3 regions of the Micromonospora sp. NPDC049301 genome follow, and region 1 is predicted to be linked to each of the others. Evidence: riboswitches for the same ligand, from Rfam matches in the RefSeq annotation. Region 1 holds a riboswitch; each other region holds the start of a gene.
The links. Region 1 has a riboswitch for S-adenosylmethionine ahead of AB0K07_RS08575 (ABC transporter substrate-binding protein). Riboswitches for the same ligand answer to the same signal wherever they lie in the genome.

Region 1 (10,360 bases):
GGTGATGCCGCACATCCGCGGGGACCGGCAGGACTCCGAGGACCGACCGCTGGGCCGCATCCGCGGCGCCCGCCGGCTGCTCACCACCGCCGCCGTGATCATGAGTGTCTTCCTGGTCACCAGCAGCGTGGCCACCACCGTCCTGATCCCGCCGGAGGCGTTCCAGCCGGGCGGGCCGGCGAACGGCCGGGCGCTCGCCTACCTGGCACACGAGTACCTCGGCGAGGTGTTCGGCACGGTCTACGACCTGTCCACCATCGGCATCCTCTGGTTCGCGGGCGCCTCCGCGATGGCCGGGCTGCTCAACCTCGTACCCCGCTACCTGCCCCGCTACGGCATGGCGCCGGCCTGGGCCCGGGCCGTCCGGCCGCTGGTCCTCGTCTTCACCACGGTGGCGTTCCTGATCACGGTCGTCTTCGAGGCGAGCGTGGACGCGCAGGGCGGCGCGTACGCCACCGGGGTCCTGGTCTTGATCACCTCGGCGGCGACGGCGGTGACCCTCGCGGCGCGGCGGCGGCGCCAGCGAGGCCGGACCATCGCGTTCGGGACGATCGCGGTCGCCTTCGTCTACACCACCGCGGCGAACGTGGTGGAACGTCCCGACGGCGTGAAGATCGCGGCCTGCTTCATCGGTGGGATGATTCTGGTGTCGGCGCTGTCCCGGCTGGTGCGGGCCTTCGAGCTGCGGGTCGACCGGGTGGACCTGGACCCCGAGGCCATCCGGCTGATCGAGGAGTGTGGCGGGCGCCGTATCCGCCTCATCGCCCACGAGCCGGCCACCGGGGACCGCGCCGAGTACCGCGCCAAGCTCGCCCAGACCGTCGCGGACAACGACTTCCCGGCCGACAGCGCCGTGATCTTCGTGGAGGTGACGGTCACCGACCCGTCGGACTTCGAGACCGAGCTGGCGGTGCGCGGCAGCGTGGAGCACGACCGGTACCCGGTGTTCAGACTTACCAGCTCCGCGGTGCCCAGCGCGTTGGCCGCCCTGCTGCTGGAGATCCGCGACCGGGCCGGGCGGTGCCCGCACATCTACTTCGAGTGGACCGAGGGCAATCCGGGCGGAAACTTCCTGCGCTACCTGGCCTTCGGCCAGGGCGAGATCGCCCCCGTCACCCGCGAGATCCTGCGCCGCCAGGAGCCCGACCGGCGCCACCGGCCGCACGTGCACGCCGGGTGACCTGCCGGCCGGATGCCCGTCGCGCACGGTGAGCGTGGTCATAACGACTGGACGATCCGCCGCACCGGCCTGCTAGCCTCGTCCCAGGTCATGAGCGCCAGCGCGAAGCCCCGGCTCGCTGGCCGGCAACCCTCCTCCGCGGTGGGGTGCCCCGGGTGAAGACCAGGCACCGGCACGACGTCGGTGCAAGCGTGGCCTGGCACCCAGGTCAGCACAGACCTGGGAGAACCATGCGAATCCTCCGCACCACCCCATCGGCCGACGCCGCGGATTCCCGCACTGGCTGGCCACCACCGGCACTGACCCGCCGGCGGCACGTGGACATGATGCGGGTCTGCAGCGCCGCCTGTCGCGGCCGCGCCGCGCACTAGCGCACCCCTTTCCCGAACCCACCCCAGCGGTACGCCCCACCGGGCGCACCGTCGGCGGCGTACGCCTGTGCCCGCCGCCGCGCAACCTTCGGAGACACCAGTGCGATTCCTTCCTGCCCTGACCCGGGCCGCCGCCCTCGGCGCGGCCACGATCCTGGCCGCCACCGCGCTCACCGCCTGCGGCGACGACACCTCGTCCGACGCCGCCGGCAACCCGTACGGCCTGGCGCAGCCGGGCGTGCTGCGCACCGGCACGCTGACCGACGCACCGCCGAACGTGTACCTCAAGGACGGCAAGTTCACCGGCTTCGACAACGACCTGCTGACCGCGGTGGCCGGCAAGCTCGGCCTGAAGGTCGAGTTCGTCGGCACCGACTTCTCCGCGCTGCTCTCCCAGGTCAACAACCGCAAGTTCGACGTCGGCAGCTCCTCGATCACCATTACCGAGGCGCGGAAGAAGACCGTCGACTTCGGCAACGGCTACGACTTCGGCTACTTCGGCCTCGACGTGCCGGCCGGCTCGCCGATCACCCGCTTCGATCAGCTCGCCGGGAAGCGGGTCGTGGTGGTGCAGGGCACCGTCCAGGACGACTACGCCACCGGCGAGCAGCTCAACCCGGTCCGGGTGCCGGACTACAACGGCGCGATCAACCAGCTGAAGGCGGGCACCGCCGACGCGTGGATCGCCCCGGCCGAGATCGGCGAGAAGTCGGCCGCCGACAGCAACGGCAAGATCACCGTGGCGGCCAAGCAGCTCAGCCCGGCACCGACCGCGTACGCCGTCGCCAAGGGCAGCGACAAGCTGCGCGAGGCGCTGAACAAGGGCCTCGACGAGGTCATCGCGGACGGCACCTGGAGCCGGTTGCAGGCGCAGTACTACCCGGGCCGGCCGGTCCCGGCGGACTTCAAGCCCGGCAGCGGCACGGTGCCGGTGCCGTCGGCGTCGGCCGCGTCCTGAGGCACGACCGGTGACGAGCGAGCAGGGCGGTAGGAGAGGCGACCGATGGATCCGTTGAGCACCCTGTGGGAGACCTTCTTCGACTGGGACGCGATGCGCGAGGCACTACCCGAGATGCTGACCGTCGGGTTGCCGAACACGCTGATCCTGGCGGTCTCCGCCGCCCTGCTCGGCTCGGTGCTGGGCCTGCTGCTGGCCGTCGCCGGCATTTCCCGCAGCCGGTGGCTGCGCTGGCCGGCGCGGGTCTACACCGACGTGTTCCGGGGGCTGCCGGCCGCCGCGACGATCCTGCTGATCGGCGTCGGGCTCGCGCCGCTGGGCATGCAGGTGTGGGGCCCCGACCCCTACCCGCTGGGCATCCTGGCGCTGTCGCTGATCGCGGCGGCGTACATCGGGGAGATCTTCCGCTCCGGCATCCAGTCGGTGGAGGCCGCGCAGTTGGAGGGCGCCCGGGCGCTCGGCTTCTCCTGGGGCGACGCGATGCGGCTGGTGATCGTCCCGCAGGGCATCCGGCGGGTGCTGCCGGCCTGGGTGAACCAGCTCATCGCGCTGATCAAGGACTCCAGCCTCGTCTACTTCCTCGGCCTGGTGGCCAGCCAGCGGGAGCTGTTCCGGATCGGACAGGACTACGCGGCCACCACCGGCAACGAGTCCGCGCTGCTGCTGGCCGGGCTCTGCTACCTGGCGCTGACCGTGCCTCTGACGCACGCGGTCAACTGGATCGACCGGCGGCTGCGCCACGGCCGGCCGGCCACCGGCCCGGCCGACGAGGACGAGGACGACACCGAGCCGGCGCTGTCCGGCGCGACGGAAGGGGACCGGCGATGACCGTCAGCACGACCACCTCGGTCAGCCTCGACGTACGCGACGTGCACCTCGCCTTCGGACCGAACCGGGTGCTGCGCGGCGTCGACCTGATCGTGCCGCGCGGCGCGACGGCCTGCGTGATCGGGCCGTCCGGGTCGGGCAAGTCCACCCTGCTGCGCACCATCAACCGGCTGATCGAGCCGGACCAGGGCGACGTGCTGCTGGACGGGCGCAGCGTGCTGGGCGACGACCCGGACGCGTTACGGCAGCGGGTGGGCATGGTCTTCCAGCAGTTCAACCTCTTCCCGCACATGAGCGTGCTGCGCAACGTCACCCTGGCGCTGCGCCGCCTGCGCAAGCTCGGCGAGGACGAGGCGGAGGCGGTCGCGCGGGCCCAGTTGGAGCTGGTCGGGCTGGCCGGCAAGGCCGACTCCCGGCCGGCGCAGCTCTCCGGCGGTCAGCAGCAACGGGTGGCGATCGCCCGGGCGCTGGCGCTGCGGCCGGAGGTGATGCTCTTCGACGAGGCCACCTCCGCACTCGACCCGGAGCTGGTCAAGGGGGTGCTCGGGGTGATGGCCGACCTGTCCGCCGGCGGCATGACCATGGTGGTGGTCACCCACGAGATGGGCTTCGCCCGGCAGGTCGCCGACACCGTCGCCTTCATGGACCGGGGCGTGGTGCTGGAGGCCGGCCCACCGGAGGCCATCTTCGAGCGGGCCGAGCATCCCCGGCTACGCCGTTTCCTCGCCCAGGTGCTCTGAACCGTCCTTCCCTCGCGTCAGGAGGCCTGGCGGCGCAGGTGCGCGGCGAACGCCTTCAGGTCGCCGAGCAGCACCAGGATGGCGTTGCGGTACGCGACCGACGCCCACAGGTGCAGCTCCTCGTCGTCCAGCCCGCCGAACGCCAGCGACAACGCCTTGCGCCGACGCCGGTCGAGCACCTTGTGCGGGCGGGCGAGCAGGTCGCCCTCGCGGCGCAGGGCCTGCAGGTAGGCGGCCACCGCCTCCTGGTAGTGCCGGCCGGCGACCCGCTCCAGCAGGGTGAACTCGAAGACGTTCAACGCCGCCTCGGACTCCCAGTAGGCCTCGTTGCGCTCCGGCGCGCCTGCGACGTGCCGGCCCATCGCGTGCCGGGCCTCGTAGAGCAGCAACACGCCCCGGCCGGTAGTGCTCAGCGGCCGGCGGGGCGCCGGCAGCCGCAGCGTGCGTACGGGCGCCGCGCCGGTCAGGTCCACCGCGCCGGCGTACGAGGGCATCCGCTGCGCTCCCGGGCCCGGCTCCGGCACCAGGCAGGCCCGCTCCTGATAGGCCAACGGGCCGTCGGTGGGCAGCGCGCGCACCGCCGCGGCGTGCAGCTCGGCCAGCGGCCGGTCGTCCGTCGTCCGGCCCGGTGGGAGGGTGAGGACAAGACCGTTGACGCCGGGCACCGGCACGCCCAGCACGCAGGAGTTGCGCAGGAACGCCCAGGTCGCGGCGGCCTCGCGGACGCCGCTCGCGACGGCCTGCGCGTCGGCCCGCCAGTCCCGGGCGATGCGCAGCCGCTGCTGGAGGTCCGCCGTCGCGGCGGCGTCGTGCGGGTACATCTCCCGCAGCGCCCGGGGCAGCGACCCGAGACGCAGGTCCAGCGGGTCGCCGCTCGGTGCGGGCACCGCGTGCCGCGGGCAGTCGGCGTCGGTGTGCGGGTCGCCGGTGACCGCATGGCAGTCGCCGAGCCAGCTCGCCCCGGGCTGGCCGGTCGGGCGGGCGAACGCCAGGTGGGGCAGCTGCCCGGTGCGCAGCACCGTCTCGTACTGCGGTCGGGTACGCGCGGTCCGCATCAGGTCCAGTGGCAGCACGGGTGCCAGCGCCAGCACCGCCTCGACGATGGTGCAGTGCGGGCAGGCCGGGCCGCTGGAGTCGCGCACGCGGTAGCGGCGCAGATGGTCGACGCCGGGCTGCTCCCACTGCACGCCGATGACGCCGTCGCCCTGTGCCATCAGGTAGAGGAACTCGGTCGCGCCGCGCTCGCGGGTGACCGAGGCCAGCTCGTCGAGGAATTCCCGCTCGGTGACCACCCGCAGGTCGGCCTCTGTCGCCCCGGTTGTCATGGACACACCCCCCAAGGGACCGAACGCATCGACCGGCGCCGAACCGTTCCACCGTACCGGGCGGCGCAGCGACCAGAGCCGCACGCGCGGCACGGCAACTGTCACGAATCCGTCGGTCCGCCGTGGCTCGGCCGCCGGTCCGGCTCGTCCCGGACACGCCGCACCGGGGGTCGGGCGAGCGCGGTCAGTCGGTGGAGCCGCGGCCCAGCAGGCGGATCTCCTCGTTGTCCAGCGCTTCCTGAAGCTCACGCAGCACGATGTCGTCGATCTCCCGGCTGTCGCGCAACCGGGTGACCTCCCGCCGTTTGTGCTCGAGGACCTTGAGGCGCAGTTTGCGTTCCAGGCGGCGATCCTCGGCGGTACGTCCACCGCCCTCGTCGACGTCCTCCAGGTGCCGCTGATACTCGGCCTTCATCCGGCGCACCACCTCGTCCCCGGCGCCGATCTCGGCGGCGAACTGGGGCAGCGCGGCCAGGCCGACCTCAGTGGCCCGCAGCCGTGCCTGCCGCAGCTCGTCGGCGCGCTCGGGGTCGCCGACCAGCCCCGCCCAGCGCACCACCACCGGCAGGGTGGTGCCCTGGAGAAGCATGATCAGCACGATCACCAGCGCGGTGACGAAGATGATCAGATCGCGTTCGGCCACCGGTTGACCGGAGACGGTCGTCGTCGGGACCGCCAGGGCGGCGGCGAGCGAGACGGCACCCCGAAAACCCGACCAGCCGGCGACGGTGCCCACCCGCCAGCCACCCTGACCCACGATCCTCCCGGGGCTCAGCAGATTCACCGATTCCGCCGCCAGGTAGACGAAGAGCAGCCGGGTCACGAGGACGACCAGGGTGACCACCAGCACGATCGTCACCGCGCGCTGCGGGGAGGCGCTGGTGATGTTCCGCACCGCCCGGGGGATCTGCGTGCCGAGCAGGACGAACAGTCCACCGTTGATCAGGAACGTGGACAGGTCCCAGAACGCGTACGCCAGCACCCGGGACCGGGCGCGGATCACCCGGGGGCCGGCGTAGGCCAGCACCAGGCCGGCGACCACGACCGCCAGCACGCCGCTGGCGTGCACCGCGTCGGCGAGCAGGAACGCGGCGAACGGCGTCAGCACGCTCAGCCCTCCCTCGCGCAGGGGGTCGTCGAGCCGCTTGCGGATCAGCACCACGGCCGCGCCGACCAGCACGCCGGCGATCACTCCCCCGGCGCTGGCCCCGAGGAACTCCTCGCCGATGCCGAGCGCGCCCGGGGCCCCGTCCCCGGCGAGCAGGCCCACGGTCACCGCGAAGAGCACCAGGGCGGTGCCGTCGTTGATCAGGCTCTCCGCGTGCAGGGTGGTCAGGAGCTTCCGGGGCAGTCGCTTGGCCAGGCCGGTGACCGCGGCGGCGTCGGTCGGCGCGAGGACCGCCCCGAGCACCCAGGCCGCGGCGGGGTTCACCCCGAACGCCTGCGCGGTCAGCGACACCGTGACCATGGTGAGCACCACCAGCACCACGGCGAGCAGCCCGATCGTCGGCAAGTTGGCCCGGATCTCGCGCAGACTGATGGTGAGGCTCTCCCGGTAGAGGATCGCCGGGAGGAAGATCAGCAGTACCAGGTCGGGCTCCAGGGTCAGCTCGGACAGCGGCGGCGCCAGCCCGAGCAGCACCCCGAACCCGATGAGCAGGACCGGTGGGGCGACGCTGTACCGGCCGCCGAGCGTGGTGCCCACGAGGACGGTGACGCCCAGCACCACGATCAGGACGAGCGCCTCCACGCGTACCCCCTTGCCGCACGGCCGACCGCGACCGCGCCGTGGTTCCATCTGACCGCACGCTGCCGGTTGGTTCCCGGGGAACCGGCAAGTCGCCGGGCGGCGGGCGGACACCCGTCGCCGGCGGTCAGGTCGGGGAGGCGGCGGCGCGGATGCGGGCGGTGACCGCGCGAGCGGTACGGCGGTACCCGGCGGCCTCGTCGTCGCGGCCGAGTGCCGCGGCCAGGTCGGCGAGGTGCCCGGCCACCGGGCCGACGGTGAGCACCCCGCTGCCGGCCGCCAGTTCATCGGCGGCCGGCCGGAGCTGGGCGGCGACGCGTCGCATCGTGGCCCGGTCGTCCAGGGCGAGCGCCGCGCGGGCGGTCAGGCAGAGCCGTACCTCCCGCAGCAGATCGTGCGGCCCGTCCGGGAGGGCACGCAGGGCGGCTCCGGCCGCGTCCCGGTCGCCGGCGGCGACGTGCAGCAGCGGGCGGACCCACGGCTCGTGGGGGCCCCAGTCCAGGCCGGCCCAGTCCGCGCCGTCGAGCCCGTGGACGGGCTGGCCGACGGCATGGTCCGGCCCGGGCGACGACCGGTCGGCGTCGACGGCGGCGGCCAGGCGCAGCCCGAGCAGGGCGAGCGGGAGCAGCCCCCGGGTCAGGCCCGGCATTCCGTCGGTGGGCAGCCCGTCGGCGGCCGCCCGGTACGCGTGCGCCGCCGCGACCCGCTCGCCGTCGAGCGCCAGCCGCAGGGCGGCGTACCACCGGGTGAAGACACCGACCAGCGGCAGCTCGTACCGCTCGGCGAGGCCGTCGGCGGCGCGGGCGTGCGCGTCGGCGCCGGCGCGGTCGGCCAGCGCGCAGCGGGCCTGCACCAGGACGAGGTGGCCCAGCACCTCGAAGGTCACCAGCTGGTGCCGGGCGGCCAGGTCGACCAGCTCCGCGCCGATCCGGGCCCGCTCACCGGCCAGGCCGACGCGGTGGAAGGCGTGCATGAAGCGGGCGTTGAGCGCGAAGGCCAGCAGCCCGGGGTCGGCGGCGATCCGGGCGAGCCGCTCGGCCTCCTCCGCCGCCCGGCGGCCACGGTCGGTGGTGGTGCCGCGCAGCTCCAGCGCGAGGGTGCTGAGCAGGCGGCTGCGCTGCGCCGGGTTGGTCGGGCCGAGAGCGGTGAGGGCGTGCTCGGCGGCCTGCACGATCCGCCCGGAGAGCTGGTCGTCGTCGTTGCGGGTCCAGATCGCGGGCACGTCGAAGCCGGCCAGCACCTCCGCGATCAGGTGGGGGTCGCCGATCGACTCGGCGTCGGCGATCGCCTCGGCCCGGCGCCGTCGCGCCTCGGCCAGGCGGCCCGTCACGGCCAGCGCGCGCCCCAGGCCGAGCATCGCACTCAGCCGCGCGCGCCGCTCGTTCCCGCCGGCGCGGTCGTACGCGTCGAGCGCCTGCGCCCACAGCCGGGCCGCCTCGTGCGGGTTGCCGGCCCGCTCGGCCTGTGCCGCGGCGGTACCGGCGTAGCCGGCGGCGGGCCGGGCGGCCGCCGGGCCACCGGCGTTCAGCAGGTGGTGGGCCAGCGCGGCGGGATCACTGGGCTGACGCCGCTGCAACACCTCCGCCACGGCCGCGTGCAGGGCGGCGCGGCGCGGCGCGGAAAGGTCGGCGTACAGCGTGTCGCGGACCAGAATGTGGGTGAACCGCAGCCGCCCATCGGGCTCCTGCTCGCTGAGGAAGCCGGCCTGCAGCGCACGGTCCACGGCGTCCAGCAGCGTCGCGGGGTCGCCGGTCAGCGCGCCGAGCACCTCCGGGTCGACGTCCCGGCCGAGCACGGCCGCCTGCCGCAGCACCGTCCGGGTCGGCGCGGGCAGCTGCGCCACCCGATGCCGGATGACGTCGCGCACCCCGGGTGGCACCGCGGCCAGCGCCGCCGCGCCCTCGACCGCGTACAGCTGGGCCAGCTCCCGTACGAAGAACGGGTTGCCGCCGCTGCGATGGTGGATCAACCGCACGGTGGGCTGGTCCAGCTCCGCCCCGGCCACGACGCGGGCCAGGTCGCCGGTCGCGGGCGCGGACAGACCGCCGAGGTACTCCCGGACCGGCTCCAGCCGGGCGGCGCGGGCCAGCGCGGCGGTCAGCTCCGGGCTGATCTCGGTGGCCCGGTAGGTGCCGAGGATCAGCACCGGTCCGGTGGCCGGCTGTGGGCCGGTGAGCAGCACGGTCAGCAGGTCCAGGGTGTCCCCGTCGGCGCGGTGCAGGTCGTCGAGGACCAGCAGCACCGGCCCCCGGTCGGCGACCGCCGAGACCAGCGACGCCACCGCGCGGTGCCGGCGGAAGCGTGCCACGGCCGGATCGCTCGGGGCCTCGGCGCCATCAAGCGCGCCGTCGGTCTGAGCGCCCCCGGTCGACTCCGTCGGGCCGGCGAGCGCGTCCGTGATCTGCGTCCACGGCCAGGCTGCCGGGGCGCCCTCGTACTCCGGGCTGCGGCCCCACGCCGTGGCCCAGCCCCCGGTGGCGAGCTGCCGGGTCAACGCCTCGGCCAGAGCCGTCTTGCCGGCGCCGGGGTCGCCGCTGAGCAGGGCGAGGGTCGGTCGCCCACGCCGGGAGGCGGCCTCGGCGGCCCGCCGCAGCCGGTCCAGCTCCGCGTCGCGGCCGACGAACGCACGCTCCCGCACGGGTACCGGGCCGCCGGGTCGACCGGCTCCGGCCAGGTCCGGGACGGGTGGGGCGACGGCGGGCGGGATGAGGTGCGGGGCCTGGGCCAGGATGTCGGCCTCCAGCCGCCGCAGCTCGGGCCCCGGGTCCACACCCAGCTCGGTGACCAGGACGTCCCGGGCCTCGCGCAGCGCGGCCAGCGCGTCGCCCTGCCGACCCGAGCGGTACCGGGCCACCGCGAGCAGCCGCCAGGCGTCCTCGCGCAGCGGATGGCTGGCGAGGTGGACCGGCAGGTCGGCGGCGGCCTCGTCCGGCCGGCCCAGCGCCAACAGCGCCTCCGCCCGCCGCTCGATGGCGAGCATCCGCAGCTCCTCCAGTCGATTGATCTCCGCGACCGCCCAGGGCTCGCCCGCGCAGTCGACGTACGCGGGACCGCGCCAGAGCCCGAGCGCCGTGTCCAGCGCGGCCAGGGCCGGTGCGGGGAGTCCCTCCGCCAGCAGCCGGCCCGCCTGGCCGACCGCCGCCTCGAACCGTCCGGCGTCCAGCGCCTCCGCGGCGGTCCGCAGCACGTACCCCGGTGACTCGGTGACCAG
Region 2 (10,360 bases), on a different contig from region 1:
CAGGCCGGTCAGCTCGATCAGGCCGCGGGTCTGCTCGGCGGCCGGCCGGCGCGGGGCGAGCGTGCCGAGGTCAGCGAGCCGCCCGGCGAACACCACCGCCTCGGGCAGCTCCTGGCCGGCGCTGTCCTGGAGGAAGAAGGAGTCGGCGCCGGGGTCGCGAACCAGTCCGGAGCTTTCCCGGACCTTGCGGTGCAGGGCCAGCAGCAGATCGGTGACCTCCCCGTACGCCGTGTAGGCGGACTCGGGGTCGGTGGGGCTGCGGTCCCGCAACGCCTCCAGCTTGGCCCGCAGCCCGGCCCAGCGTTCCTGGCTGCGCAGGTCGGTGCCGATCCGGGTGTCCACCGCGGCGGCGTCCTCGACCGCGCGGGTCAGCGCCTCGCGGGGGGCGGGGCGGCCGTTGACCGCGGCGGACTGGGCCTCCACCAGGGCGGCGGTGACCGGGGCGAGGGCGCGGAGGTACTGCACGCCGAGCCGTTCCCGGGCGGCCAGGTCGCGGTTGTCGCCGGTCTGCCGCCAGGTCTGCGTGAAGAGCAGACCCACCGGTGCCAGCAGTGCCACGACGAGCAGCAGCGGCAGCAGCCGGCCCCACCTGGACGGTCGTCGACGGGCCCGCGGCGCGGGGACTGTCATGTGTGTCTCCTCCGGCGTCGGGCGGGGGCTCGGCGCGGTGTCGGGTTGGCCGACGGGTCCCGTGCACCGGACCGGAAAACTAACCGAATCGCCGTTGGCCAAGCGGTTGCCGGCGAGTCAGGTTTGCGTCAGATCGAGCGATGTCACCGTTCGTCCGTGTTGTCGGCACGCTCCGTCCCATCGGTGGGTGTGACATGAAGGGATCGAGGTGGATATCCGCCGAAGATCGGAATTCACGTGATCCGAACTCAACTCGCTGTGCCGCCTCCGACGGTGAGCGGTCGCACCTCGCCCGATCGCCGATCGGGGCAACCGGACGGACGTACGGCGGATCTCAGCCAACGCTCAGCCTGCGGGCCGTACCGTGTGCCGCATGAGATCGCCGTCGCCGGCCGCGTGGTTCCGGCGTGCCCTGCCCACCCGCCGTCGAGCGATCGCCGCAGGGGCGGTCGTCGTGCTCCTGGCGGCCGCCGTGACCTGGGCGGTGTGGCCGCGGGGATCGGGCGTACGCACCGAGAGCGCGATGCTCACGGTCCGCTCCGGACCGGCCGGCGACCAGCCGGTGGCCCTGGACACCACCCTCTACCTGCCGGCCGACGCGTCGTCGGGCCGGAAGGTGCCGGCGGTGCTGTTGGCGCACGGGTTCGGCGGCACCAAGGAGTCGGTGCGTTCCGACGCCGAGGAGTTCGCCGGGCGCGGCTACGCGGTGCTCACCTGGACCGCGCGGGGCTTCGGCCGCAGCGGCGGTGAGATCCACCTGGACAGCCCGGACTACGAGGTGCGCGACGCGCAACGGCTGCTGGACTGGCTGGCCGCCCGGCCGGAGGTGCGCACCGACGGTGCCGGCGACCCGAAGGTCGGCGTGGTCGGCGGCTCGTACGGCGGCGGGTTGGCGTTGCTGCTGGCCGCACAGGACCGCCGGGTGGACGCGATCGTCCCCATGATCACCTGGAACGACCTGTCTCGGGCGTTCCTGCCGGAGAGCACCGGTGGAGCGCCGACCGAGGGCGTGTTCAAGAAGGGCTGGGCGGGTCTCTTCTTCGGCGGGGGCGGCAACGTGGGCACCGGCCCGGCCGGGCTCTCCGGCGGGACCGCCGCCCAGCCGCAGGGCGCGCCGGCCTCCGCCGGCCCGCCCAGCCCGGGGCCGGGCGCCGGCCCGGGCACCGGTCCCGGTGGCGCCCCGGCGGGTGCCGCCGACCCGTCCTGCGGCCGGTTCGCCGCCGACGTGTGCGCCGCGTACCTGCGGATCGCCACCACCGGGCGCGCCGACCAGGCCGCGGTGGACCTGCTGCGCCGGTCCAGCCCGGCGGGCGTGCTGGACCGGATCGCCGCGCCCACCCTGCTGGTGCAGGGCGAGGCGGACACCCTCTTCCCGCTCGGCGAGGCGGACGCCAACGCGCGCGGCATCGCCGCCACCGGCACCCCGGTACGGGTGGCCTGGTTCACCGGCGGGCATGACGGCGGTGCGGGCCCCCGCTCGGATTCGGACCGGGTGAAGTTCCTGACTGTCCAGTGGCTCGACCACTACGTCAAGGGCGAGGGCGAGGCGCCCGGCGACGACTTCACCTGGTCGCGGATCGCCGGCTTCGACGCGCTCGACCGGGGTCTGGTCGCCACCGGCTACCGCGCCGCCGACTACCCGGGCGTGGCCGGTGACGCCCGCCGGGAGGTCGCGGTCACGGGCCCGGCCCAGCCGATCGCGAACCCCCCGAACGGCAGCCCGGCCGCCATCTCCTCGGTGCCGTTCGCCGGCGGGCTCGCGTCGCTGCTCGACGGGGTGGCCGGCGACGTGCCCGGCCAGCACGCCCGGTTCGAGTCGGCACCGCTGGCCGACGCGGTCGACGTGGCGGGTGCGCCCACCGTCACCCTGCGGGCCGCGTCGCCGACCGGCGAGGCGGTGCTCTTCGTGAAGCTCTACGACGTCGACCCGGAAGGCGGGGCCACCCTGCCGAACGGGCTGGTCGCCCCGGTCCGGCTCACCGGCCTGCCGCAGCGGGTGCAGGACGCCCGCCCGGTCACCGTGACGCTGCCCGGCATCGTCCGTCGGATCGAGGCCGGGCACCGGCTGCGGCTGGTGGTCGCCAGCTCCGACCAGGCGTACACCACGCCGGCCCAGCCCGCCGTCTACACGGTGGCGGCGGACGGGGCGGTCAGCCTGCCCACGGTCAGCGGCGAGCCGATCCCCACCACGGCGACGATCTGGCGCTGGGTGCTCGCCGGCCTGCTCGCCGCCATCGTGATCGGCCTCGTCGTGGTCGTGGCCGTGGTCCGCCGCCGGCACCGCCGGCAGGACCGCTCCGTGCATCCGGAGTACGCGGGCACGCCGCTGGCCGTGCGCCGTCTGCGCAAGGAGTACGCGGACGGCTTCGTCGCGGTGTCGAACGTGGACTTCGAGGTGCACCCGGGTCAGGTGGTGGGTCTGCTCGGCCCGAACGGCGCCGGCAAGACCACCACCCTGCGGGTGCTGATGGGGCTGACCCAGCCGACCGCCGGGGAGATCTACGTCTTCGGGCGCCGGTTGGTGCCCGGCTCGCCGGTGCTGTCCCGGATCGGCGCGCTGGTGGAGGGGCCCGGTTTCCTGCCGCACCTGTCCGGCCTGGACAACCTCAGGGCGTACTGGCGGGCCACCGGACGCCCGGCGGAGGACGCGCACTTCGATGCCGCCCTGGAGATCGCCGGCCTGGGCGACTCGGTGCACCGGAAGATCAAGAACTACAGCCACGGGATGCGCCAGCGGCTGGCCATCGCCCAGGCCATGCTCGGCCTGCCGGAGCTGCTGGTGCTGGACGAGCCGACCGACGGCCTCGACCCGCCACAGATCGCCGAGATGCGCCGGGTGCTCCAGCGGTACGCCACCGACGGCCGGGCGGTGCTGGTCTCCAGCCACCTGCTGGCCGAGGTGGAGCAGACCTGCACGCATGCGGTGGTGGTGAACAAGGGCCGGATCGTGGCGTCCGGGCCGGTGGAGGAGATCGTCGGCGAGTCGCCGAGTGTCCTCTTCGACGTCACCGACCCGGTGGCGGCGCGGGCCGTGCTGGACCGGCTGCACGGGGTGCGGGTGCTGCCGGAGAGCGACGGTCAGCTGGTGGTCGACACCAACGGCACGGCCCGCAGCGACGTGGTGGCCGAGCTGGTGCGCGCCGGCATCGGGGTGGACCGGGTGGTGCCCCGTCGGCGCCTGGAGGACGCGTTCCTCGCCCTGGTGGGCGAGAACTCTCGGGGAAGCGGTGACCGGTGATGGCTGGATCTTCCGTCGAGGCGCCGGTGGGCGTCACCGACCCGGCCGGTGCGGCCCGGGGCTACCGGCCGTCGGCGACGATGCCGTTCGGCGCGGAGTTCCGCCGGCAGGCGTCCCGGCGGCGCACCCAACTGGCGCTCGGGTTCATGGTGCTGCTGCCGCTGATCATCCTGGTCGCCTTCCAGTTCAACTCCGGCGGCGACGACGACAACGGCAACAACGAGTTCGCCAGCCTGGTCGACCTGGCCACCTCCGGCGGGCTGAACTTCACCCTGTTCTCCATCTTCGTGTCGGCGTCGTTCCTGCTGGTGGTCGTGGTCGCGCTGTTCTGCGGCGACACGGTGGCCAGTGAGGCGAGCTGGGGCAGCCTGCGCTACCTGCTGGCGATCCCGGTGCCCCGGGCCCGGCTGCTCACCGTCAAGCTGGTGGTCGCGCTCGCGTACTCGGGGCTGGCCCTGCTCCTGCTGGCCGGCACCGCGCTGGCAGCGGGCACCCTGCGCTACGGCTGGTCGCCGCTGCGCAGCACGGTCGCCGCCGAGTTGGAGCCGGGCGAGGGGCTGCTCCGGCTGCTGGCCGTGCTGGGCTACCTGGCGGTCGTCCTGCTGGCGGTGGCCGGGCTGGCGTTCCTGCTGTCGGTGATCACGGACGCCGCGCTGGGTGCGGTGGGCGGCGCGGTGCTGCTCTGGATCCTCTCCAGCATCCTGGACCAGATCACCGCCCTCGGCGCGCTGCGCGACTTCCTGCCCACCCACTTCAGCACCGCCTGGCTGGGGCTGCTCTCCACCCCCGTGCAGACCGACGACGTGGTGCGTGGCTGCATCTCGGCCATCAGCTACGCGACGCTGTTCTGGGGGTTGGCGTTCTGGCGGTTCACCCGCAAGGACATCACGTCATAGCCGGCTGTCGGGTGGGCTCACCGACGACGGCACCGCGCTCGGCGCCGGCGGCCGGGCGGGCTGAGCCGGCACCGGTGTGGACGGGTCGGCCTTCTTCCAGGCGCTGACGCCGATCCGGCCGGTATTGCCCACGTCGATCGGCCCGTCCGGGTCGACGTCCTCGGCCGGCTGCCCGGCGGCGGGTGCGACCCGCAGGTACTCCCCGTTGGTGGCCACCACTGTCGAATCGGTGACCAGGTTGCGCCAGAGCACCACGGCGGTGGCCCGTTCACCGGCTTCCAGGGTGACCGGCCGGGGTGGCTGGTCGAAGCCGGAGGTGATCGCCTTCGCTCCGTTGACCACCCGCAGGATGATCGGCTTGCGCTGCTCGTCCAGCACGCGCAGCACCGGGTACCCGTTGAGCTGGTAGGGGCGGTCGCCGCAGTTGACCAGTTCCAGGCCGAGGGCGCGCAGCCCCATCGCGGCGTCCGACCCGGTCGCGCGGATCCGCACGCCGGACTTCGGGCACCCGGCCATCGGGTCGGTGCCCGCCGACGGCGTCGGGCTGGACGCGGCTGTGCGCCCGGGCAGCGGGCTCGTGCCGTCCCCGGCCTGGCCCCGATGGTCGGCGGGAGCGCATGCGCCGAGCAGGAGAGCCGTCCCGACCGCCACGCTGATCCGTCGCCGTACTGCCGTGCCCCGAGAAGTCACCCGCCGATCATTGCCCACGTCGGCGCCCCGCTGCCGTTCGGCACGGCTCCCGGTGCTCCTTCGGAGCTGAATCGTCCGGGACATCGCCCGCCTGGTTACGCGAGATCGTCTGGTGTGTGGATCATGCGAGCACGGTGGCGTGGCGGGTCGGAGCGTCGCTCCGGTCCCTGGCGATGTCGCAGACGATTGAGCTCGACCGCACACGAATGGCCGGGTCAGGCTGGGGTGCGGGGGCTGAGGACGGCGTTCAGCAGGCCGGGGTAGAGCCGGTCCAGTTCGTCGCGGCGGAGCCGGACGTAGCGGCTGGTGCCGGCGGCCCGGGTGCGGGTCAGGCCGGCCTCGCGCAGCACCTTCAGGTGGTGACTGCGGGTCGCCTTGGAGACGCCGAACTCGAAGCTGCCGCAGGGGTACTCGCCGCCTTCGGCGAGTGCCCGCACGATCTGCAGCCGCACGTCGTCGGCGAGTGCGGCCAGCACGGCGGTGACCGGTACGGCGGCCAGGTCGGGTTCGTGCGGCTCCATGTGACCAGTGTAACCCTTGTTCGACAATCGTCGAACATCCTCCTAGGGTCGGTGACGTTGGTTCGACGATACTCGAACATTGGAGCCGCCGATGCGTTCCCGCGCCGCCTCGTACCCGTTGCTCGCCGTGCTCAGCTGGGGAGTGATGTTCCCGATCCTGGCCAGCGCGCTGACCCGGGTCGACCCGCTCAACCTGACCACCGCCCGCTACCTGCTGGCCGCCGTCATCCTGGTCGGCATCCTGCTGCTCCGCGAGGGTGCCGGCGCGCTACGGCTCGGCCGCCGAGCGGTCGAGGTGGCGGTGCTCGGCGTCGTCGGCTTCGCCGGCTTCAACGTCCTCACCAACCTGGCACTCGAGCACGCCGCACCGCAGCAGGTCGCCCTGTTCGTGGCGACCACCCCGGTCATCACCCAGCTGGTCCGCTGGGCCCGCGACGGCGTACGCCCGAAGCCACTCCTGCTGGCCCTCTCCCTGGTGGCGCTGCTCGGTGTCGGCCTGGTGATCACCCACGGGAGCCTGCACGGGCTCGGTCAGTTCGGTCTCGGCGGTCTGATGATGGTCGGTGCCGTGCTCGGCTGGGCCATCTACACCCACGGCGCCAGCCGGTTCGGCGACTGGTCGCCGCTGCGTTACACCACCCTGACCGCGCTCGCCGGCACGGCCGCCATGCTCGCCGCGAGCGTGCTCGCCGACGGCATCGGCTGGCAGCACGCGCCGGCCGCCGCCGACCTCGTGGCGGTCGCCCCGCAGTTGGCGTACGCCGTGATCCTGGGCGCCGTTGTCGCGGTGCTGGCCTGGAACACCGGCGTGCAGCGGCTCGGTGCCGCCAACGCCGCGCTGTTCATGAACCTGGTCCCGGTGACCACCTTCGCGGTGCAGATCGCGCGCGGCTACCGGCCGGCGCCGGTCGAGGTGGTCGGGGCCGCGATCACCATCGCCGCCCTGGTCGCCGCGAACCTCGTCACCCGGGCCCGGACGCGGGTTCCGTCGGTGCCCGGGCCGGGCGCGGTGACGGACCCGGTCGCGGTAGTCGACCCGGCGGCGGTGGCCGCCCGCTGACCCACTCCCTGGGATCCGTGGTGGAGGCGACGTCCGACGTTGCCTAGACTCGACGGCACAACTGCATACCTCATCCAGAGGGGCTGAGGGATACGGCCCGACGACGCCCCGGCAACCACCCCGCGCGCTCACCGCTGAGCGCCCCGCGGGGCAGGTGCCAATTCCGTCCCCGCCGCACCGTGCGATGCGGGGAAAGATGAGAGGACTCGACATGACGTCGACGCTCGCCGCCTCCGGCATCGACACCTCCGCCAGCCCCGCCCGCGCCCTGGTCTGCCGTGCCTGTTCGGCCCGCTACCCGCTCGCCGCACAGCACGCCTGTTACGAGTGTTTCGGCCCGCTGGAGGTGGACTACGACGCCGCGGCCCTGGCCACGGTCACCCGCGAGCAGATCGAGGCCGGCCCGAACAGCATCTGGCGGTACGCCGCGCTGCTGCCCGCCGGTCAGGATCCGGCCACCCGGGTCACCCTCGACCCGGGGCTCACCCCGCTGGTGGCGGCCCCCAACCTCGCCGCCGAGCTGGGCATCACCGCGCCGCTGTGGGTCAAGGACGACAGCGCCAACCCGACCCACTCGTTCAAGGACCGGGTCGTCTCGGTGGCGCTCACCGCCGCCCGGGCGCTCGGCTTCACCCGGTTCGCCTGTGCCTCCACCGGCAACCTGGCCAACTCGGTGGCCGCGCACGCGGCCCGCGCCGGGGTGCCCTCGGTGGTCTTCATCCCCAGTGACCTGGAGCAGGGCAAGGTCATCACCACTGCCGTCTACGGCGGTGAGCTGGTCGCCATCGACGGCTCGTACGACGATGTGAACCGGCTCTGCGGCGAGCTGGTGGAGACCGACGAGTTCGAGGACACGGCGTTCGTCAACGTCAACGTCCGGCCGTACTACGCCGAGGGCTCCAAGACGCTCGGGTACGAGGTGGCCGAGCAGCTCGGCTGGCGGATCCCGGCCCAGGTGGTCATCCCGATGGCCAGCGGCGAGCTGCTCACCAAGATTGACAAGGCGTTCTCCGAGCTGGTCGAGATCGGTCTGGTCGAGGCGCCGGCCGGCGGCTGGAAGGTCTTCGGCGCCCAGTCGGCCGGCTGCAAACCGATCGCCACCGCCCTGCACGCCGACACCGACACGATCACCCCGGTCCGGCCCACCGGCATCGCCAAGTCGCTCAACATCGGCGACCCGGCCGCCGGCCTCTACGCGCTGGAGGCGGTCCGCCGCACCGACGGCTGGATGGAGTACGCCGACGACGACGAGATCCGCGCCGGCATCCGACTGCTGGCACGGACCACCGGGGTCTTCGCCGAGACCGCGGGCGGCGTCACCGTGGCGGTGCTGCGCAAGCTGGTCGAGTCCGGCCGGCTCGACCCCACGGCGGAAACCGTCGTGTTCAACACGGGCGAGGGCCTGAAGACCATCGACGCGGTAGCCAACCAGGTCGGCCCGACCCACCACATCAAGCCCTCCCTCCGAGCAGCCCGAGACGCAGGCCTCCTGGCCTGACCCCCCGGGGCTCCCCTCCCGTTGATCATGAAGTTAGCGGCGCGACACGCCGGTGTCGGCGTCGCTAACTTCATGATCAACCCCGCCGGGTGCCGCCGGAGCCGGCGCGGGATGGGTCGGGTGGGGGAGGGGGGATCGCCCGGATGGGGGATCGGGCCGATCCGCCGGGTAACTGGCTTTTAGCAGTGAGTGTGGAAAACCCGCCGCTCTGGACTTGACGGCAGGAACCGGACGGCGCAAGATGCTCCGTGCGGGAGGGCATTTCGCCGGAGACTTTTGAAGTTCTTGCGACCCAGCGCCGGAGGCGTTGTGCGAGTGTCCCTCCCGACCACGTCCGATCGGGCCAGCGACAAATTCGCTGGCCCGATCGCTTTTCCGGGGTGCACGCTCGGCGGCATGAGCATCAGCATCGCGTCGTTCGACGGCGCCGACCTGGCCGCGGTCGACGAGGCGTACCGAATCGGGGCGGCGGCCAACGACGCCGACCTGCCGGACTTCCCGCCCTTCTGCCGGCGGCGCTTCGACGCGTTCTTCCACACGCCGATGCCCGGCACCGCCACGCTCTGGGCGCTGGCCCGGCTGGACGGCGTGCCGGCCGGCTACCTCCAGCTCGACCTGCCGCAGCTGGACAACACCGACAACGCCACCGTCGAGCTGGTGGTGCATCCCGAGCTGCGGCGGCGCGGCGTCGGCCGGGCACTGCACGAGTACGGGGTGCGCCTGCTGCGCGAGCACGGACGCAAGCGGGTGGTCGCGATGACCGTCTCGGCGCTGCCCGACGGGGCGGCCCGATCGGGCGCGGGCGACGCGTTCGCCGCCGCGACGGGGGCTCAGGCGGCGCTGGCCGAGGTGCGTCGCCGGCTGGAGGTCGGCGCCATCGACCGGACGGCGCTGCGGGCGGCGCTGGCCGAGGCCCACGCCCTCGCCGAGGGTTACCGGTCGGTCTGCTGGCAGGGGGCGACCCCGCAGGAGTACGTGGCCGACGTCGCCTACCTGGACGGCCGGCTGCTCATGGACGCCCCCATGGGAGACGTGCAGTGGGAACCGGAGCAGGTGGACGCCGAGCGGGTCCGGGGCACCGAGCGGGCGTTGGACGCCCGGGGCCGGCGGCGCTACCACCTCGGCGTGCGGCACGAGGAGTCCGGCCGGCTGGTCGCCTGGACCCTGCTGGACGTGGGCGCGTCCGCCGACTGGCACGCGTTCCAGCAGATCACCATCGTCGACCCGGCCCACCGTGGGCGCCGGCTCGGTCTGCTCGCCAAGATCGAAAACCTGCACCACCTGCTCACCCACGAGCAGGCGGTACGCGTCATCGACACCTTCAACGCGGCCAGCAACAGCTACATGGTGGCGATCAACGAGCGGCTCGGCTTCCGCCCCGTGGACTCCTGGAACAACTGGCAGCTCACCCTCTGACCCGGCCTGCCGCGCTGTCGGGCATTGGCGCTTCTGCTCCCGGACACGGCTGCGGCATGATGGCGGGCATGACGGAGACCCCGCATCCCCTGTACGACAGGCACGCCGACACCCTCAACCGTGCGCTGACCGCGATCACGGAGCGGGGCTACTGGTCCGCCTATCCCGAGTCCCCCAGCCCCCGCGTGTACGGCGAGACCGCCGCCGCCGACGGTAAGGCCGCCTTCGAGGCGTACCTGGGCGGCGACTTCCCGCTCGACCAGCCGGGCACCGGCGACCGGGTCGCCACCGAGGCGAGCCCGTTCGGGGTGGAGCTGGCGGTGCGCTACCCGCACGCCGGCGCCGACGAGCTGGTCACCGCCGCCTCCGCCGCGCTGCCGGCGTGGCGCGACGCCGGCCCGCAGGCCCGGG
Region 3 (10,360 bases), on a different contig from region 1:
CGACCGACGGGTACGCCCCCGACCCGGCGGAGCGGGCGGTACGCACCGACCAGGTCGGCACGGCGCTGCTGCTGGTGCTGGAGCGGCTCGCGCCGGAGCAGCGGGTCGCCCTCGTGCTGCACGACGTGTTCGCGGTGCCGTTCGCCCGGGTCGCCGACGTGCTCGGCACCACCGAGGTGGCCGCCCGGCAGCTCGCCTCCCGGGCCCGGCGGGCGGTCACCGCGCCCGACGTGCCCCGGCACACCGCCGACCCGACCGAGCAGCGGCGGGTGCTCGAAGCGTTCGTCGCCGCCACCGAGTCCGGCGAACTGGACCCGCTGCTCCGCCTGCTCGCGCCGGACGTCGTCTTCGTCGGCGACTCGGGTGGGCACTTCCCGGCGGCCCGCCGGCCGGTGGTCGGCGCGGAGGCGGTGGCCCGCTTCACGCTCGGCCTGTTCGGCCGGGCCGGGCGGTACACCGAACAGGTGCTGGCCCGGCCGGTGCTGGTCGACGGCGTGCTCGGCCTCCAGCTGGAGACGGTGTACAACGACGGCCGGCCGATCCGCATGGTCACCGCGTTCACCGTGCACCAGGGCCGGATCACCGGGCTGTTCAACCAGCTCAACCCGGAGAAGCTGACCGACCTGTCGCCGTTGGGCGACGACGACCGGTGGCCGCCGCGCTGGTGAGCCGGCCGGTCGGGCCGAGCCCGCGCGGGCTCAGACCACCAGGGCCAGCCACTTGCGGTACGAGGTGGCGAACGGTTCGCTGCCGTCACCCAGCGCGCCGTACAACCAGCGGGCTGCCGCCTCCGCCTCGACCACCACGTCCTCCGGGTAGCCGTACCGGGCCCGGTGCTCGGCGAACTCGTCCTCGTCGAGCAGCTCCACCAGGCCGGTGGCCCGGCGCCGGACCACGTCGAGGTCCAGGTCGATCAGATGGACGGTGTCGTCGGACTCCCAGTGCGCCGGGGTGGCGATGTCGCAGTAGACCTCGCTGGTCCGCGGTGGTGGGTTGAACATCCCGGTCCACCACGCGTGGTGCGGCACCAGCAGGACGAACGGGATCTTCTCCACCGAGGGGCGGCCGTGGTAGACCGACTCGGTGCCGGCCGGCACGCCGAGCCAGATGCCCAGGTCGTCCTCGGCCAGCCGGCGGGCCGGGTAGTCACGGTGGGCGCTGCCGTCGTACTTGCGGTAGATCACTCGGACCACGTCGCTCGGCATGATTCGCACCCTAACCGATACTGCCCACGCGTCGTAGCACGGCCGTAACCGGACGGCGCCGGACGCACCGGCAGACCGATCGGCACCGCGCCACGCGGACGGATGGGCGCAACCCGTGTCGGCCGCGGCGGGTACCGTCGCACGGTGACTCCGCCCCGCACCGCCACCGGTTCCGCCACCCCGTCGGCCCGTGCCGGGAGCCGGCGACGGGGCGCGCGGCCCAGCGGCGCGGAGCTGCTCGCGGCGGCGGTCGGCGCGGTGCCCGGTGGCGCGGCACGCCCCGGCCAGCAGGAGATGACCACGGCGATCGAGGAGTGCGTGACCAGCGGCGAGCACCTGCTCGTCCAGGCGGGCACCGGCACCGGCAAGTCGCTGGCCTACCTCGCGCCGGCGCTCACCGTGGACGGCCCGGTGGTGGTCTCCACCGCCACCCTGGCCTTGCAGTCCCAGCTGGTCGACCACGACCTGCCCCGGCTGGCCGACGCGGTCGAGCCGCTTCTCGGCCGCCGGCCCACCTTCGCGGTGCTCAAGGGCCGCCACCACTACCTCTGCCTGGCCCGGCTGGACAACTCCACCGCCGACGAGCCGGAGGACGCGCTCTTCGACGCCCCGGCCACCCGCCCCGGCGGCGGCACGAAATGGCTCGGCGAGGCGGGCCGGCTGGGCAAGCAGGTCGAGCGGCTGCGCGACTGGGCCGAGAAGACCGCCACCGGCGACCGGGACGAACTGGACCCGGGGGTCGACGATCAGGCCTGGCGGCTGGTGTCGATGCCGGCCCGGGAGTGCGTCGGGGCGACCCGCTGCCCGTTCGGGGCGGAGTGCTTCGCCGAGGCGTCCCGGGCGCGGGCCCGTGAGGCCGACATCGTGGTCACCAACCACAGCCTGCTCGCCGTCGACATGCTGGCCGACCGTCACATCGTTCCGCCGCACAAGCTGCTGATCGTGGACGAGGCGCACGAGCTGGCCGACCGGGTCTCCTCGGCGGCCCAGGCGGAGCTGGTGCCGGAGTTGATCGACCGGTCCACCCGCCGGGCCCGCCCGCTGCTGCGGCCGGAGACCGCCGACGCGCTCACCGCGGCCGGCGACGCCCTCGCGGTCGGGCTGGCCGAGGCGCCGGCCGGTCGTCTCACCGCCGGGCTGCCGACGCCGCTGCGGGAGGCGTGCACGCTGCTCGACGCGGCCACCCGCGCCGCGCTGGACGCGATCGGCGAGGTCAAGTCCGACGATCCCGACCCGGTCCGCAAGCAGCAGGCCAAGGCGGTGCTGGACGAGCTCTCCACGACCGCGCAGCGGCTGCTCGAGGAGGCCGACCACGACGTGGCCTGGGTGGAGAAGAACGACAGCGGCACCCGGCGGGCGCTGGTGGTCGCGCCGCTGTCGGTGGCCGGCACCCTCGCCACCCACCTGTACGACGAGCGCACCGTGGTCGCCACCTCCGCCACCCTGGCGCTCGGTGGCCGGTTCGACACGGTGGCCCGCGCTCTCGGGCTGGACGCGCCGCCGGCCCCGGCGTCCCCGGCCGCCGCCTCGCTGGCCGCCCGCACCGGCCCGGGCCGCCCGGCCGCCGAGACGCCGGGCCGCCGGCTGGCCGACGCCGCCACCGTCCCGCCGACCGAAGGCCCGGGTTGGCGGTCGCTGGATGTGGGGTCACCGTTCGACTACGCCCGGCAGGGCATCCTGTACGTCGCGGCGCACCTGCCCCGGCCCAGCGTCTCCGGGCTTCCCGAGGCCGCCGGGGAGGAGCTGCTGGCGCTGGTCGAGGCGCTCGGTGGTCGTACTCTCGGCCTCTTCTCCTCCCGACGGGCCGCGCAGCAGGCGGCGGAGCTGCTGCGCGCGCGGACCGACCTGCCGGTGCTGCTCCAGGGCGAGGAGGCGCTGCCGCTGCTGGTCCGCCGGTTCCGCGAGGAGCGCTCGAGCTGTCTGTTCGGGGTGATGTCGCTCTGGCAGGGGGTGGACGTGCCCGGCGACGCCTGTCAGCTCGTGGTCATCGACCGGCTGCCCTTTCCACGGCCGGACGAGCCGCTGGCGGCGGCCCGCGCCGCAGCCGTGGACGCGGGCGGCGGTTCCGGTTTCGCCGCCGTCAGCGTGCCGATCGCGGCGGTCCGGCTGGCCCAGGGCGTGGGCCGGCTGATCCGGGCGACCGGCGACCGGGGAGTGGTCGCGGTGCTCGACTCCCGGTTGGAGACCGCACGGGGCTACGGGCCCTTCCTGCGTCGCTCGCTGCCGCCGTTCTGGTACACCACCCGTCCCGAGGTGGCCCGGGGCGCGCTGCAACGCCTCGCCGGCTCCTAGAGGGGTCAGGGCGCCTGCGCGGCGACCACCACGGCGTCGGGCGGGGTGTCCGGGACGGTCCGGGCGGCCAGCCGGCGGACCGCCGTGTTCAGCACCGCGATCAGCGGCACGGAGACCAGCGCGCCGGTGATCCCGGCGAGCACCACCCCGGCGGCGATACCGATGATCACGGCGAGCGGGTGGAGTGCCACCGCCCGTCCCATGATCAGCGGCTGGAGCACGTGCCCCTCCAGCTGCTGCACGCCGATCACCGCACCCAGGATGATCAACGCGGTGACCGGACCGCTGTCGACCAGCGCCACCAGCACCGCCACGCCACCGGAGAGCGCCGCACCGACGATCGGGATGAACGCGCCGAGGAAGACCAGCGCGGCCAGCGGGAAGGCGAACGGGATGTCGAAGACGACCAGGAAGATGCCGATGCCGACGGCGTCGATGAAGGCGACCAGCACGGTCGCCCGGACGTAGGCGCCCAGCGTCTGCCAGGAGGCCCGGCCGGCGTCGTCGACCTTCCAGCGGGCGGCCACCGGCAGCAGCCGGACCAGGAAGCGCCAGATGCGGTTGCCATCGCGCAGGAAGAAGAACGTCGCGAAGAGCACCAGGATGGTGCCGGTCAGCACCTCGGCCAGCGTCGCGGCGGTGCTCAGCGCGCCGCTCGTGAGATCGCGGGTGTTGGAGTTGATCCAGCCCTGCGCCTCCTCGATGTAGCGGTCGAGCTGGGTGTCGGAGAGGTGCAGCGGGCCCGTCTTCAGCCAGTTCTGGATCTGCCGGACGCCCTGCGAGGACTTCTCGCTCAGCTCCGGCACCCCCTGGATGAACTCGTTCACCACCAGGGTCAGCGTGCCGATCACCCCGGCCAGGCCGCCGACCAGCACCACCGCCGTCGCCAGCGACCGGGGCAGTCGAGCGCGCAGCAGCCAGCCCACCGCCGGTGCGAGCAGCGCCGAGAGCAGCAGCGCGACGGCCAGCGGGATGATCACGATCTTGATGGTGCCGACGATCCGGAGCAGCGCCCAGGCCACCACGCCGATCACGATCAGCCGCCAGCACCAGGCGGCGGCGATCCGCAGCCCGTGCGGGACGTCGGCGTCGTCCCGGCTGGTGGTCGAAATGTGCACGTCCGCCGGGGGTGGCGCGCCGACCACCGTGGCCGACGGCGGCGCGGCCGGCCCCGGCGCGGCGGGTGAGGCCACCAGGGGCGACTCCGGGCTGTCGCTCGACGCGCTCTGATCGGCGCGTACCGACTCCCGTGACGACTGGTAGGCGCGGCGGAGCCGCCCGCGTACCCGCTCGAAGCGGCTCAAGCGCACCTCCTGGCAGAAACCGGTCCGCCCACAGCGACAGGTCGGACAGCTTACGTCCGCTCCCGACACCATAGGGCAGTTCCGCCACACATTGCCCCGACCGCCTCTGGCGTAACCACCGTCGGCTCGGCCGCCGGCGACCCGGTAGCGTCTGCGGCGTGACCGCCGACCAGGATCTCGACAACGGCCTGCCGATCCGCCTGCTGCACGATCGTGTGCTGGTGCGGATGGAGGGCAGCGAGGGTGAGCGGCGCTCCACCGCCGGCATCGTCATCCCGGCGACCGCGGCGGTCGGCAAGCGCCTCGCCTGGGCCACCGCCGTCGGAGTGGGGCCGAACGTCCGCGCCATCGTCTCCGGTGACCGGGTGCTGTTCGACCCGGACGACCGCTCCGAGGTCGAGCTGCACGGCCGCGGCTACGTGCTGCTGCGGGAGCGCGACGTACACGCCGTGGCCGCCGAGCGGATCGAGAACGACTCCACCGGCCTCTACCTCTGACGCACCTCCCCCGGCCACCAGGCCCCGCCGCGCGCCGTTTGCCGGGCCGCACGAAGGGAAGCCATCCGGCGACCGTGGCCCTGGGGAGGGACGATGCCGGTATTCGTGAAGAAGCTGCTGGCCTGGGGCAGCGTCGCGTTCCTGATCTACTTCATGGCGTTCCGGCCGGACGGCGCCGCGCAGATGTTCAAGGCGATCGGTGCCGCGCTGATGGCCATGGCCCAGGGCCTCGGTGACTTCCTCACCACCCTGATGACCTGAGCGCCCGCCGACCGTCAGTGCTGACCTGGTGGCCAGGGCGCCGGCGGCCGAGGGCCGTACCAGCCGGGCGGGGCGTGTCCCACCGGGGGCGGCGGCGCGGCCAGCACCACCGGGATCGGCACCACCGGCTCCTCCGGGGCGGACACCGGACGCTGCGAGCCGTCCGGGAAGCGCAGGTGGTAGCGGCCGCCGTCCCAGACTCCCGCCGGGGCCTGCGGGTCCCGCCCCACGAAGAACGACCGGTACGCGGTGATCGCCTCCAGCAGCTCCCGCTCCTCGCGGGCCGTCCGCTCCCGGTCGGCGGGCTTGCGGTCCAGGCCGCGCAGCGACCCGTCGCGCAGCAGGGCCAGCCGTGTGGCGGCGAACTGGTAGCCACGCATCGCCCGCACCCCGGCGTCCCCGGCCACCCGGCGCGCCCAGCTGCGGGCCGCATGCCGGCGGCCGAGGCTGCTCAGCGCGGCCACCTCGGGCGGGCTCAGCCAGCCGGCGCGCACGTAGTCCGGCAACGTCCGCTCGGTCAGCCGCCCCTCCCACGCGCGCAGCCACACCGCCAGCCCCACCATGCCGAAGAAGATCGGCACCATCAGGCCCAGGAAGCCGTACAGCATGATCAGTGCCTCGCCGGTGGCCTGGGTGAGCGTCGGCAGCAGGTTCCAGGTGCCGTGCAGCATCATCGCCAGCAGCAGACCGGCGACCGGGGCGAGCACGCGCACGCGCCGGTCGGCGGTACGGGCCGCGACACCGAGCCCCACACCGGTCATCGAGGTGAAGAGGGGATGCGCGAACCCGAACAGCAGGATCCGGACGATGAAGATGGCGATGACCTGCTGGGTGCCCGTGGCCGGACCGTACCGGTCGGCGCCGGTCGCGTAGCCGTACCCGCCCAGGTAGAGGATGTTCTCCACCATGGCGAAGCCGACCGCGGAGAGACCGCAGTAGACCAGGCCGTCGGTGATCCCGGACCACTCCCGGCGGCGGAACACCAGCAGCAGGATCGGCCCGAGGGCCTTGGTCAGCTCCTCGATGAACGGCGCCACCAGCACTCCGGTGAGCGCCGCCGGCAGCCCCCAGTCGGAGAACCGCGCGGCGGCGAACTCGTTCACGGTGAGCGAGGCGGCGGTGGAGACGAAGGCCCCCCAGGCGAAACAGAAGATCAGATACTTCAGCGGCTCCGGCTCGTACCGGTCCAGCCAGAGGAAGCAGGCGACCAGCACCGGCACCGGCAGGATGGCGGCGACCACCCCGATCAGCAGCGCCCGCACGCCGAGCGACTGGCCGAGCGTGAAGACCATGAACACCGCGCACGCGGCGATGAACAGCACCACCCCGGCCAGCACCAGGAACCGCCGCCAACCCAGTCGGCGCAGCGGCATCCGGGGTGCCTCGCCCGCGGGCGGGGCTGCGGGCGCGGGCGGCGACGGCAGGGGTGCACCGGACGGGGTGTCGGCCATGTGGTCAGCGTAGCCATCCGCCGCCGGCTGGTCCGGGCGCATCCGCAGCCGCTATGCTGCCGGCAGGTCACGAGCGCCAGCGTCAAGCCCCGGCTTGCTGGCCGGCAACCCTCGTCGAGTTCGCGGTGGGGTGCCCCGGGTGATGACCGGGCCCAGCCCGATCGGCGTGCTGGGCAAGCGCGGACCCCGTCCCGACATCGCACCCGGGGTCCCTGACCCCGGAGGTTCCGGCGTGTCCGTCACCCTCGTACCCTCGCTGCCCACCCTGCCCGGCGCGACGCCCGCGCCGGCCCCGTCGCGGCCGCTCGACGTGCTCGGCGTGCCGGGTCAGATCAACCTGGACTACGCGGCCAGCGCACCGTGCGCGCGGGCTGCGGCCGACGCGGTGGCCGAGCTGCTGCCCTGGTACGCGAGCGTGCACCGCGGCGCGGGAGCGCTGTCCCGGCGCTGCACGCTGGCCTACGAGCGGGCGCGGCAGACGGTGGGCGACTTCGTCGGCGCCCGCTCCGACGACCACGTGATCTTCACCCGCAACACCACGGACGCGCTCAACCTGCTGGCGCGGGCGGTGCCCGCCGGCACGACGGTGGTCACCTTCGCCGGCGAGCACCACGCCAACCTGCTGCCCTGGCCGCGCGGCTCGGTACGGCTGCCGGTGCCGACCGATCCAGCCGGGGCGGTACGCGCCCTCGCCGCCGCCCTGACCGAGCTGCGCCGGGACAGCAACCCGGCGCTGCCGGTGCTGGTCGCGGTGACCGGTGCGAGCAACGTGACCGGCGAACTCTGGCCGGTGGCCGAGCTGGCCCGGGTGGCACACCGGCACGGCGCGCGGATCGTCGTCGACGCCGCACAGCTCGCCCCGCACGTCCCGGTCGAGCTGCTCGCGCTCGACGTGGACTACCTGGCCGTCTCCGGCCACAAGCTGTACGCGCCGTTCGGCGCCGGCGTGCTGGTCGGCCGGGCGGACTGGCTGGACGCCGCCCCGCCGTACCTGGCCGGTGGCGGCGCCACCAGCCACGTCGGGCCGGCGACCCACGACGTGACCTGGGCGACCGGCCCGGCACGGCACGAGGGTGGCACCCCGAACCTGCTGGGCGCGGTGGCGCTGGCCGCGGTGTGCGCGGCGCTGGCCGGGGCGGACCGGGCCGCGCTGGCCGCCAGCGAGCAGGCGCTGCTGGCCCGGCTGCGGACCGGCATCGCCGCCCTGCCGCACGTGGTGGAGCTGCGCACCTTCGGCCCGGACACGCCCCGCGTCGGCATCGTCTCGTTCGTGGTCGCCGGGTGGGACTCGGCCGAGGTGGCGGCCCGGCTCGCCGCCGACCACCGGATCGGCGTACGGGACGGGCTGTTCTGCGCCCACCCGCTGGCCCGGCGGCTGCTCGCCGAGGCCGCGGGGCGCACCGGCCGGCGGGATCTGCCGCCCACCGCGCTGCGCGCCAGCATCGGCCTGGGCAGCACCGCCGCACAGGTGGACCGGCTGCTCGCCGCGCTCGCCAGGCTGGGCTGAGCCGGGCCGTCCAGCGGATAGCGGCCCCGGTCAGCCGATCGGCGGGGCGGTGGGGGGTTTCGGCGCCTCGCTCGGCTCGGCCGGTTCGCCGATCGGCCGCTCCTGCTCCCCGAAGGTGGAGCGGATACAGCGGTTCGCCTCCTCCTGATCGATCCCGGAGGCCACCAGCAGGTCGCTCGCCGTGGTCCGGATCTGGGCGATCACCACGCTGCCCGAGAAGCCGACCCCGGCGGCGTACGCCCGACCGGCCTCGCTGACCGCCCGCAGCGACCGTTCCCGGGCCTTCTGTGGCTCCTCGCCGACGGCGAACTCGTGCTTGAGCAGCCGGACCGACTCGGCGAGGTGGTTGACCGCGTCCGGCATCGGATCCGGCACCGGCTCCTCGTCCTCGACCAGCGTGACCGAACGGCGGATCAGCGTGCCGCTGTTGCGCATCGCCCGGTCGATCGGGTCGGCCGCCTCCGCGTAGTGGGTCAGCTCGTCGCGCCGGTGCCAGCGGGCCGGGGAGAGGGTGGCGGTCTCCTTCGCCCCCTGGATCGCCTCGGCCAGCGTGGCCAGCTCCTCCTTGTTGTTGCGCAGCCGCTCCAGCGCCTGCTGGATGAGGGTGCGGTCCCGGTTGCGCAACCCGTCGGCGGTGGCGTCGAGCTGGGCGGCGAGCAGGTCCAACGCCGGCCGGGCGGCGCGGTTGAGCACCCGGAGCGGGTTCAGCGGCAGCAGCACCGCCGTGACCAGCAGCGCGATCCCACCGCCGAGGAACGCGTCGACGAAGCGCGGGATCTCCAGGTTCTGCGTGGACGGGCTCAGCGTGACGATCAGCACCGCCGTGGCCGCCGCCTGGATGACGATGGCCACGCTGGCCCCGGCGAAGATGGTGAGCAGGATCGCCACCGTGACCACCAGGCCGAGCTGCCACGCCCCGGTGCCCAGCAGGTAGATCAGCAGGTCGCCGATGGCGACCCCGATCCCCACCCCGATGATCAGCTCCACGGTCCGGCGGAACCGCTGGCCGACGGACGCCGCCAGGGTGCCGACCGCGGAGATCGGCGCGAAGACCGGCTGCGGGTTTCCGAGCACGCGGTGCGAGATGAAGTACGCCAGCCCGGCGGCGAGCCCGGCCTGCACCGCCAGCCCCCCGGCCATCCGCACCCGGTGCAGCCGGTCGTGCAGGGTGGCCCGGCCGCGGTGCCGCAGTTCCTCGGTGGCCTCGGCGATCCGTGCGCGGTCGACGTCCATCAACCCTTCACGCAGCGCGGTACGCCGCACCAGCGGAGCTCGCTTGTCCCGGGCCACGGCCATGGGCGCGACTACCCATGGCGGGCCTGCTGAATCCTCCCGATCCGCGCCGCGACGGCCGGATGCGGCAGACTCGGGCGGTGGCCGATCTGCTGGACCGGTGGCGGGCGGCGGCCCGGGGCGCCGGGGCGAAGGCCGGCGCGGGCTCGACGCGGGCCGGGGAGCACCTGCTCGCCCGCTGGCGGGAGCCGCACCGGCACTACCACACGGTGGCCCACCTGACCGCCGTGCTCGACGTGGTGGACCGGCACGCCGGGCTGGCCGACCGGGCCGACCTGGTCCGGCTGGCGGCCTGGTGCCACGACGCGGTGTACGACCCGCGGGCGGCGGGCGACGCCAACGAACGCGACAGTGCCACGCTGGCCGGGAGCGTGCTCACCGGGCTCGGCGTGCCGGCGCCCGCGGTGGCCGAGGTGCGGCGGCTGGTGCTGCTCACCGCCGGGCACGCGGTGGCGCCGGGCGATCCGGACGGCGCCCTGCTCTGCGACGCGGACCTGGCGGTGCTGGCCGCGCCGCCGGCCGCGTACGACCGCTACGCGGGTGCCGTCCG

Region 2: it holds a riboswitch for S-adenosylmethionine, as region 1 does, so the genes downstream of both, thrC (threonine synthase) here and AB0K07_RS08575 (ABC transporter substrate-binding protein) in region 1, are expected to answer to the same signal.
Region 3: it holds a riboswitch for S-adenosylmethionine, as region 1 does, so the genes downstream of both, AB0K07_RS24420 (aminotransferase class V-fold PLP-dependent enzyme) here and AB0K07_RS08575 (ABC transporter substrate-binding protein) in region 1, are expected to answer to the same signal.

Annotation. Positions count from the first base shown of each region.
Region 1 is NZ_JBFAQO010000002.1:511,799-522,158, reverse strand. It holds gene AB0K07_RS08580 (amino acid transporter) at 1-1,180, shown strand, start outside; SAM riboswitch class IV at 1,267-1,378, shown strand; gene AB0K07_RS08575 (ABC transporter substrate-binding protein) at 1,652-2,509, shown strand; gene AB0K07_RS08570 (amino acid ABC transporter permease) at 2,555-3,337, shown strand; gene AB0K07_RS08565 (amino acid ABC transporter ATP-binding protein) at 3,334-4,077, shown strand; gene AB0K07_RS08560 (hypothetical protein) at 4,095-5,402, opposite strand; gene AB0K07_RS08555 (Na+/H+ antiporter) at 5,587-7,152, opposite strand; gene AB0K07_RS08550 (BTAD domain-containing putative transcriptional regulator) at 7,277-10,360, opposite strand, start outside.
Region 2 is NZ_JBFAQO010000008.1:282,372-292,731, forward strand. It holds gene AB0K07_RS24310 (hypothetical protein) at 1-630, opposite strand, end outside; gene AB0K07_RS24315 (alpha/beta fold hydrolase) at 1,004-3,868, shown strand; gene AB0K07_RS24320 (ABC transporter permease subunit) at 3,868-4,764, shown strand; gene AB0K07_RS24325 (DUF4232 domain-containing protein) at 4,759-5,454, opposite strand; gene AB0K07_RS24330 (metalloregulator ArsR/SmtB family transcription factor) at 5,670-5,975, opposite strand; gene AB0K07_RS24335 (DMT family transporter) at 6,067-7,035, shown strand; SAM riboswitch class I at 7,103-7,238, shown strand; gene thrC (threonine synthase) at 7,247-8,533, shown strand; gene AB0K07_RS24345 (GNAT family N-acetyltransferase) at 8,930-9,949, shown strand; gene paaN (phenylacetic acid degradation protein PaaN) at 10,018-10,360, shown strand, end outside.
Region 3 is NZ_JBFAQO010000008.1:306,885-317,244, reverse strand. It holds gene sigJ (RNA polymerase sigma factor SigJ) at 1-668, shown strand, start outside; gene AB0K07_RS24450 (DUF402 domain-containing protein) at 699-1,205, opposite strand; gene AB0K07_RS24445 (ATP-dependent DNA helicase) at 1,308-3,497, shown strand; gene AB0K07_RS24440 (AI-2E family transporter) at 3,503-4,801, opposite strand; gene AB0K07_RS24435 (co-chaperone GroES) at 4,960-5,298, shown strand; gene AB0K07_RS24430 (hypothetical protein) at 5,392-5,559, shown strand; gene AB0K07_RS24425 (PrsW family intramembrane metalloprotease) at 5,574-7,052, opposite strand; SAM riboswitch class IV at 7,076-7,196, shown strand; gene AB0K07_RS24420 (aminotransferase class V-fold PLP-dependent enzyme) at 7,243-8,517, shown strand; gene AB0K07_RS24415 (FUSC family protein) at 8,548-9,750, opposite strand; gene AB0K07_RS24410 (metal-dependent phosphohydrolase) at 9,891-10,360, shown strand, end outside.